One region of the Echinimonas agarilytica genome, then DNA from elsewhere that is predicted to be linked to it. Evidence: riboswitches for the same ligand, from Rfam matches in the RefSeq annotation. Region 1 holds a riboswitch; the other holds the start of a gene.
The links. Region 1 has a riboswitch for thiamine pyrophosphate ahead of thiC (phosphomethylpyrimidine synthase ThiC). Riboswitches for the same ligand answer to the same signal wherever they lie in the genome.

Region 1 (4,441 bases):
CCAACACCATCATTCAATGTCTTATTCAACCATGCTGTTGTCGTTATTGCCCATGTTAGCTTTGTGTCTTCCAGCGTGCATATATGTGTGCAGGACTGAGGCTGCGCAACGCAGGTCACGAGACATGGTTTGTATCCACTTCTTATCCTCCGTCGCTATGGTTGCAGGGATGTTTATTGCCATGGCGTGTGTCACCGACTGGTTGCCGGGTGCATCAATGTTTCAACATCATCAATTTATGGTGTTGGGCATGGTGGTTATGGGAACCGGAAGTTACGTTTTTATCAATAAAGTTTGGAAGCGTGAACAAGCGGTATAACGCGCCAGATCTCAACAAAAGGAATGAATATCATGGCAGAAGTTACATCGACAAATACCCGAGTCGCGTCCTCCGGCGTGCGAGTAAGAAAGAACATACGACACCTTTCCGAGCGAGAGCTTAATGACCTACGAAATGCCTATGAAGGCCTATACAAGGTTTCAGCCGACGGTGGCAACGATGATGAGCGAGGCTATCAGTGGATTGCAGGTGTTCATGGCTTACCGACTCCTTTTTATTGTCAGCACGGAAATCTCAACTTTCCGACATGGCACAGAGCCTACATTTACGAATTTGAATTGCGGCTGCAAGAGCAAGTCGCCGGTGTGATGTTGCCTTATTGGGACTGGACTTCAGAGCAGTCTTTGAATATTGGAATGCCGGCTGCGGTAACAGATCTAACCTATCAAGATTTAAATACCGGTGAAACCAAGCCCAATCCATTATTAACAGCCTTTTCGCAGGCGACGGGAACCGATACCACGCGATCGCCAAGCCCTATATCAGGCTTGCAACGACTTAAAACTCAGGTTGATTTAGCGCAACGCCAAACGACTTATGACCGGTATTCTCCGGCCTTAGAAAACCCTCATGGTGGCTTGCATGTATGGGTAGGCGGCGATATGGGCTCGGTCCCTAGAGCTGCATTTGATCCGATCTTTTGGTTGCATCACTGTAATGTGGACCGGTTGTGGTTTGAATGGCAACGAGCGCATGGTGATAGTACTGTGCCACAAGCGCAACTGGACTTCGTGTGTGCGCCGTTTACCTACACGGGTGGCCAAACACTCGATACCAAGTTTTTTGATTACACCTATGTCGACGGTGAAGGCTTTACCGAAGTTGACAACGATGCGGCACAAAACCAAGGGGGCGATAATGAAATCCAAATTGATGTTCCTATCGACAACACCGAATACAAGCATGCATTTTTAGAGATATTAGGTCTGTCGAAAACCATTGGCTCATATAAGCTCAATATTTACCTAGGTGAAGGTGATGATCGCGATGACGCCAACAATGAAAATATTGAATCTGGCTTTGCAGAAAGTATATTCCTGCTGGGGCATGGCGAATGTGCCGGTGGCGTTGGGCACTGCACTCTGAAACCCAAACCAGCGTTCGATAAGCGTCCGCCACATCATTTGCAGCCGTTCAACACCTATGTTGATATCACTCAATCACTGCGACGTTACAATCCACAAAATGGCATTGTGCCGGTCACGATTAAGGTCTTTGATGACAATGATAACCCGGCATCTAATCATGAAATAAAAATGAAAGGGATTTCTTTGGTCACTCACCAGTAACCAAACCGACCTCTGTATCCCCCTTGGATACTCGTGCATTTCATGGGGGATACGCCTTATTCTAAAGCGACTTTTCCTGCTTCATCTGCACCTGTCACAGCAGCCCTTATCAAGGCAATCTCTTATGAGGTTGCGTTACTTTACGGTCTCGAAAGACCAGATCTCTGCGCGCAGAGTGGAGCTTATTGTTTAAACTCTCACACTGAACAAAAGTATCTTGCGGTTATGTATGAGTTTGATGGCCAGAGGCAAGTTGGAGCTTGAATTGGCTGATGAAAAGCTTTACCGTAATACTTGCTTTGTCGGAGTGCCTTTGGGCTGAGACCGCGTTGATGCGGAATCCGAGAACCTGATCAGGGTAACACCTGCGGAGGAAACAAGGCCGGTTTCGCCCTAAGATCAGTGATCTGCAAGCGTTGTAACCACCCTGACTCTACCTTTCGGTTCTCCAGCCTTTTTGCGCTTTGATGTTGCCATTACGAATCCAATAAAGATTTGCTTAATCGCTCAAACATCGGCCATACATGGAGAGCCACATGTCTACCAGACGCGAACAACGCCAGCAGGCGCAAGACTTCCTTAATAATCTCAGCGGTCAGCCGTTCCCTAATTCCACTCGCGTTTATGTGCAAGGTCAGAACGAAAACGTTCGCGTTGCAATGCGTGAGATTGCGCTTAGCCAAACACTTGTTGGCGGCTCTGAAGATAATCCAGCATTTGAAGACAACGCCCCGGTTCGCGTCTATGACACCTCGGGTCATTACGGGGAGCCAGATGCAAATATTGACGTTCGTGTAGGTTTACCGCGTTTGCGTCAACAGTGGATCGCTGAGCGCTCTGACACAGAGCAATTGAATTCTGTGACGTCTCAATATGCGCAACAACGTTTGGCCGACGATGGTTTAGACCATATTCGTTTTGAGCATTTGCCCAAGCCGCTGGTGGCACAAAAAGGCAAATGTGTGACACAAATGCACTACGCACGCAAAGGCATCATCACGCCTGAAATGGAATACATTGCGATTCGTGAAAACATGGCGCGGGCTGAACATAACGACAACATTCAGCATCCGGGAGAATCATTCGGAGCGAACGTGATGGCTGAAATTACGCCTGAATTTGTACGCAAAGAGGTGGCTGAAGGTCGGGCGATTATCCCAGCGAACATCAACCACCCCGAAACTGAGCCAATGATCATTGGGCGTAACTTCTTAGTGAAAGTGAACGCCAACATCGGTAACTCTGCGGTTAGCTCTTCCATTGAAGAAGAAGTTGAAAAACTGGTGTGGTCAACACGTTGGGGGGCTGACACCGTGATGGATTTATCCACGGGGCGCTATATTCACGAAACACGCGAATGGATTGTGCGTAATTCGCCAGTTCCAATCGGTACCGTACCTATTTACCAGGCTCTGGAAAAAGTGAATGGTGTGGCTGAAAACCTCACGTGGGAAGTGTTCCGAGATACATTGATTGAACAATGCGAGCAAGGTGTGGATTACTTCACCATCCATGCGGGCGTATTGCTGGCCTATGTACCAATGACGGCGAAGCGCGTCACCGGCATTGTATCGCGTGGCGGTTCTATCATGGCGAAGTGGTGTTTATCGCACCATGAAGAAAGCTTTCTTTACACAAACTTCCGTGAAATTTGTGAAATTTGTGCTGCATACGATATTTCATTGAGCTTAGGCGATGGTCTGCGCCCGGGGTCTATCGCAGATGCCAATGACGAAGCGCAATTCAGCGAACTCTATACCCTAGGTGAATTGACCAAAATTGCATGGGAATACGATGTTCAAGTCATGATCGAAGGCCCAGGCCACGTGCCAATGCAGCTGATCAAAGAGAATATGGAGAAGCAGTTAGAAGCCTGCCACGAAGCGCCGTTCTACACCTTAGGCCCACTGACAACAGACATTGCACCGGGTTATGACCACATCACATCTGGCATCGGAGCTGCCCAAATCGGCTGGTATGGTTGTGCTATGTTGTGTTACGTCACGCCCAAAGAGCATTTAGGCTTACCCAATAAAGACGATGTGAAAGAAGGCTTAATTACCTACAAAATCGCGGCCCATGCAGCCGATTTGGCGAAAGGCCATCCGGGTGCGCAAGTGCGCGACAACGCTTTGTCGAAAGCTCGTTTTGAATTCCGTTGGGAGGACCAATTTAACTTGGCGCTTGACCCGATTACGGCGCGTGCATATCACGACGAAACGATTCCTCAGCAGTCGGGTAAAGTGGCTCACTTTTGCTCAATGTGTGGACCTAAGTTCTGCTCCATGAAAATCACTCAAGAAGTGCGTGATTTTGCTGCGAAATTAGAGCGTGGCGAAGAAACCATTGAAGTGAAACTCGTAGATATGGATGGCAACCCTGAAGCGGCCTATGTCAACGCTGAGCAGGGCATGAAAGAAATGGCCGAGACTTTTAATGAACAAGGGCGTCAGCTGTATTCTTTGGATCATTCAAAGAAAGAATCTGAGCCAACAACCTAAGTGCTTTTGTATGTCGCATGTCGTATATGAAAGTACCGTTGGATTAAGGTAGCCCCAAAACATGAGTTGGATTCCACATACGGTGATACAGCCGTATCAAGTGTTGTCGCAGCGTACATCAATTGTCTGGACCATTGGCGGTTCAGACAGTGGTGCAGGTGCAGGTATTCAAGCCGATATACAAGCCATTAATGGTTTGCGAGCAAGAGATGCAGCGCCCGGCTCAACGTTGGCGGTAGCGCAAGCGTGCAGCATTATCACTACGGTCACCGCACAAAATTCAGAGTCGACTTCTGATGTACTCGCGGTGC
Region 2 (4,441 bases), on a different contig from region 1:
ATACCCCACACGCGCATTAACGATGGTGTAAGTGTCGCTACGAGACTCATGGCTATCTGAATAATAAAAGGGAGTTTTACCACTGCCATTTAAGTTGGCAAACCAACCACTATTAAACAAATAGGTTGCACCTAAGCTGTAAGTTGAGTGCGGTGCATGGGCCAAATCACGATCCGTCAGATCAATGATGTCACCATCATCTTCGTACTGGTAGTCGTCGTATTGCGCGTCAAGCAAACCTAAGCTTCCGTATACCGTTAAATTTTCTGTTGCTTGCCAGTTCACATCCCACTCCAAACCATAGCTCCTTGAGCTGGTTGCGTTGGTGGTGAACAACCAAAAGTCGCCCGAACCTTGCTCTTGTATTGAGCTTTCAACCTGTTGATCTTGACGATCCATGTAGAACACCGCGAGGTTACTGATCAAAGAGTTATTCAGTAGCAAACTCTTGAGTCCTAGCTCGTAGTTGTACAAAGTTTCTTTATCAAACTCTTTGTTATCGCTAAGGCTTTCTGGCAATGACATGTTAAAGCCACCTGCTTTATAACCACGAGCCACTTTCACATAACCTTGATGTTCGGCCGTAAACTCTTTCGCCAGAGAGATGTGTCCACCCCACATGGTTTCAGAGGGGTCGAACGACTCTCCTGCGGAGTCCGTGTAATCTGATTCACGGTTTTCAATTCGAACTCCTACACTCAAACCATATCCGTAGCCTAAGTCGCTGTCGAGCTGACCAAATATTGCCAAATTGGTGGCATCGTATTCGGAGTTCAAGGTTTCACGCGATTCATCCTCGAGGCTATAACGTTGCTCAACGGTTAAGTCGTTAGACTCATCCAATTTCATACCATATACGCCCACCAACCAATCGGTTGTGTCGTTGAAAATACGTCCTTGCTCGGTAGAGGTGAAGCGAACTTCCTGAGACCAAGTTTCTCGATCGCCATCTTTGTCCCACCAATAGTCGTACACACATGGTTCAGAACCAATCACGTTCCAATCGTCATCATAGGATTCGCAGGCTTTGCTCGCCCAATATTCAGGGCTTGCCCAATCACCATCATAAGCGTGTCTATGATTACTTTTGGCGTAGCTGGTTAAACTCGTTACATCAAAAGATTGAGCTTGACTGAATGTCATTCTTACCGATGCTGCATTGGTTCTTTGTGTGTCTTCTCCGGGTCGATCTGTGAGCGTGTCATAGCCATTGTTGTCTAATGTCCAAACGTCGTAGCCATTGTCGAAATTGGCATGCAGGTAAGTCACATCAATGGTGGTATCTTCATTGGCCAATAAGCGTAACTTGCCACGTGCGGTGAATTCATCACGCTCATTGGTGTCGTCTTGGTTGCGGTATTTGTTGTCCACAAAACCGTCTTGTGAATGTTGCTGCAATGCCACGCGATATTGCAATTGATCGCTGATCGGGCCTGAGCTGTAGCCGCTGAATTCTTTGAGATTATCGTCGCCCGCGCTGAGTTGCACGCCATGCTCAAAGGTATCGGTTGGATCATTTGATTTTACGTAAATCAAACCTGCCAAAGCATTCGCGCCGTAACGAGTTCCTTGTGGGCCTCGTAACACTTCAACTTGCTCAATGTCGAACATGCTTGTAGTCATACCAATGCCCGACAAGTCGATGTCGTCATAGATAAAGCCAACAGAAGAGTTAGGCGCACCTTGATATTCAGCCTGCTCTCCGACACCGCGAATTTGAAAATAGCGTGGACGAGAGCTGCCGCCCGACCAATTTAAATTGGCAATGCTATTGAGCACATCTGAAAAGTGCTGTGCACCCTCATCTTCAAGCTGCACAGCGTCAATGACACTCACGCTGCCGGGCATTTCTTCTACTGATGATGCACGAAAGTCGGAGTGCACAACAATGCGTTCAATTTCTACATCATTCGTCGTATCAGACGCTGGGCTTATAATTTCCTGGGCATGAGTGCTGGTTACTGGCAATGCAAGTAACGCAGTCATGATCAAATTGTAACGTTTTGAAAAGTGTTTCATAGGAACTCAAAATATAATTTTTGAAATCCAGCATGTGCAAACAGGGGATGGGATTATTATGCGTTATGAGCCATTCCTCCGCCGGTATTAGCCGGATCAGGTTCAAAGGGTTCATCTCGAAGATGTCTCAGACTATTGATACCGCACAATAGTCGCCCCTTGGCTGAGGGGAGATTATAACGGTAGTTGGCAACCGACTTTCAACATTTTTGTAACGATTCACGAAATATCCATTGTTTAAGGTGAATTGACCAAAGCACATTCTTATCAGACCAGTGGTTCCATTCTTTATTTTTTCAGCGTACACTTGTTAGCTGAAACAACCAAGAGCTACCGAACATGCCTTCAATTCCTGCTTACTCTCCCGCTGAAGAATGGGCCAACAGCTTGACCCACGCGTTGGGTCTTATTCTTAGTGTTGTTGCACTGGTCATGATGGTGGTGGTGTCGGTAGAGCTGCAAGACACATGGCGTGTGGTGGCCACCAGCGTGTATGGCGGCAGTTTAATTCTGCTGTTTTTAGCATCGGTGGCATATCACGCGGTGCCATGGACAAAACTAAAAACGCGCTTAAAACTCTTTGATCATTGCGCTATTTATCTTTTAATTGCGGGTAGCTACACACCATTTCTACTCATCAGCATGCGCGACACCTTGGGTTGGTGGTTATTCGGCATCGTCTGGTCCATGGCGGCATTGGGCATCACCTTGAAAATCGGCTGGGGTAATCGATTTAAAATTCTCCGCGTCGCAAGTTACTTGGTCATGGGCTGGCTTATTGTTGTTGCCATCAAGCCATTAACCGACGCGATTGGTCAAGCTGGACTGATATGGCTGGCAGCTGGAGGAGCATGTTATAGCGTTGGGGTAATTTTCTATCTTCGAAAAAGCCTGAGTTATGCGCACAGTATTTGGCATCTTTTTGTCGTGGCTGGTGCTATGTGTCATTTCTTTGCGGTGTGGTTTCACGTGTTACCCATGTCATAACGTTCACAACTTGGGCAACACTGTATGATCGCACGCGAAACCAGCCAAAAACTCTATTCATCGTGGTATCACTTTTCTTTCACAATAACGCCTCTATTGTTGAAGAGTATGCACCATGCCCCAATCTATTTTTCAGGCTACGATGAAAGCCTGTGCACTTATTCCCGCCATACTGCTCACGGCATCATGCACAGAGCCGTCAAATGCTACACCAACTGAGGCCAAACCGGCTCCGGAAAACGCGCCCATGGTGCAGCGCGACAAGCCCAACATTGTGTTCATTGCCGTTGATGACCTAAATGTTTACAACACTGTATTAGGCAATGAAACCGATAGTTTTTTGCGCAAGGTTTACCCTAATCCTGAAGTGCGAGATTCAGTGCTAGAACGGCTAACCCCCAACTTGAACCGGCTTGCAGAGCAATCGTTAACCTTTAATCGAGCATATAGCGCAGCGCCTTTGTGCGGCCCGTCACGAACGGCTCTGATGACCGGCGTACCGCCTCATCAGTCGCATTACTACGCGCATGAAAAGCATTTTAGAGGCCATCCATCACTTACCAATGCCACCACATTGCCTCAATATTTGAAGTCTCAAGGATATTTCACAACGGGTGCAGGAAAGGTCTTTCACAAGGGACGCTCGTACCTCGATCGCGGCTACTTCAGCGATTGGCCCGACCAAATATATTCGTGGAACCATTGGGTTGAAGTTCATTCAGGTACCGGCATTAATGGCAAAAGCGATACACCAGCCTCAGAAACCGTATCCAAGTATTGGCCCGCACCTGAAGCTGCAAACAAGCAATTCACCCGTTTTGGCGTCACGACAGTACCTCGCACTCGTTCAAACGACTATGTAAATGCTCGATTTGGTGCAGAACTCATCACCCAAGGCACGGCAAAACTCACCAATGTTCGCGGTGATGTGGAAACCGTAACACTCCCCAAGACGCAACCTTGGTTTGTGGCCATCGGTTTGTTTGCCCCTCATCTCCCTTGGGTTGTTGAACAGGAATATCATGATTTATTCCCAACGAATGAAATGGCGATTGATCGCGAACTGTTAAATTGGGTCCATGAGAGTATTCAAGACTTGTCACCCACCGGTTTGAAAATTGCCAGTCAGTCTAAATTTGTCGACATCATCGCCCATGGCAAACAATTAGAAGGCGATGAAGGCGAGCTCAACGCGTGGCGAGAAGCGTTTCAGTCCTATCTAGCCACGGTTGCTTATAGCGACAGGAATATTGGTGAACTAGTGGACGCAATTGCTCGAAATTCAGAGAAAGACAACACAGTCGTCGTGTTATGGGCCGATCACGGATATCACATTGGAGATAAAAACCGAGAAGCCAAAACAACATTGTGGGAAGGCGCAAATCACACCAATTTGATTGTACTCGACCCGCGCAAAGCCAACACCACTAAGGGA

Region 2: another riboswitch for thiamine pyrophosphate. It lies ahead of NAF29_RS17185 (TonB-dependent receptor); the one in region 1 lies ahead of thiC (phosphomethylpyrimidine synthase ThiC).

What each region holds. Positions count from the first base shown of each region.
Region 1 is NZ_JAMQGP010000008.1:218,395-222,835, reverse strand. It holds gene NAF29_RS15635 (hypothetical protein) at 1-319, shown strand, start outside; gene NAF29_RS15630 (tyrosinase family protein) at 352-1,629, shown strand; TPP riboswitch at 1,923-2,022, shown strand; gene thiC (phosphomethylpyrimidine synthase ThiC) at 2,166-4,130, shown strand; gene thiE (thiamine phosphate synthase) at 4,192-4,441, shown strand, end outside.
Region 2 is NZ_JAMQGP010000010.1:145,376-149,816, forward strand. It holds gene NAF29_RS17185 (TonB-dependent receptor) at 1-2,019, opposite strand, end outside; TPP riboswitch at 2,076-2,189, opposite strand; gene trhA (PAQR family membrane homeostasis protein TrhA) at 2,359-3,006, shown strand; gene NAF29_RS17195 (sulfatase) at 3,122-4,441, shown strand, end outside.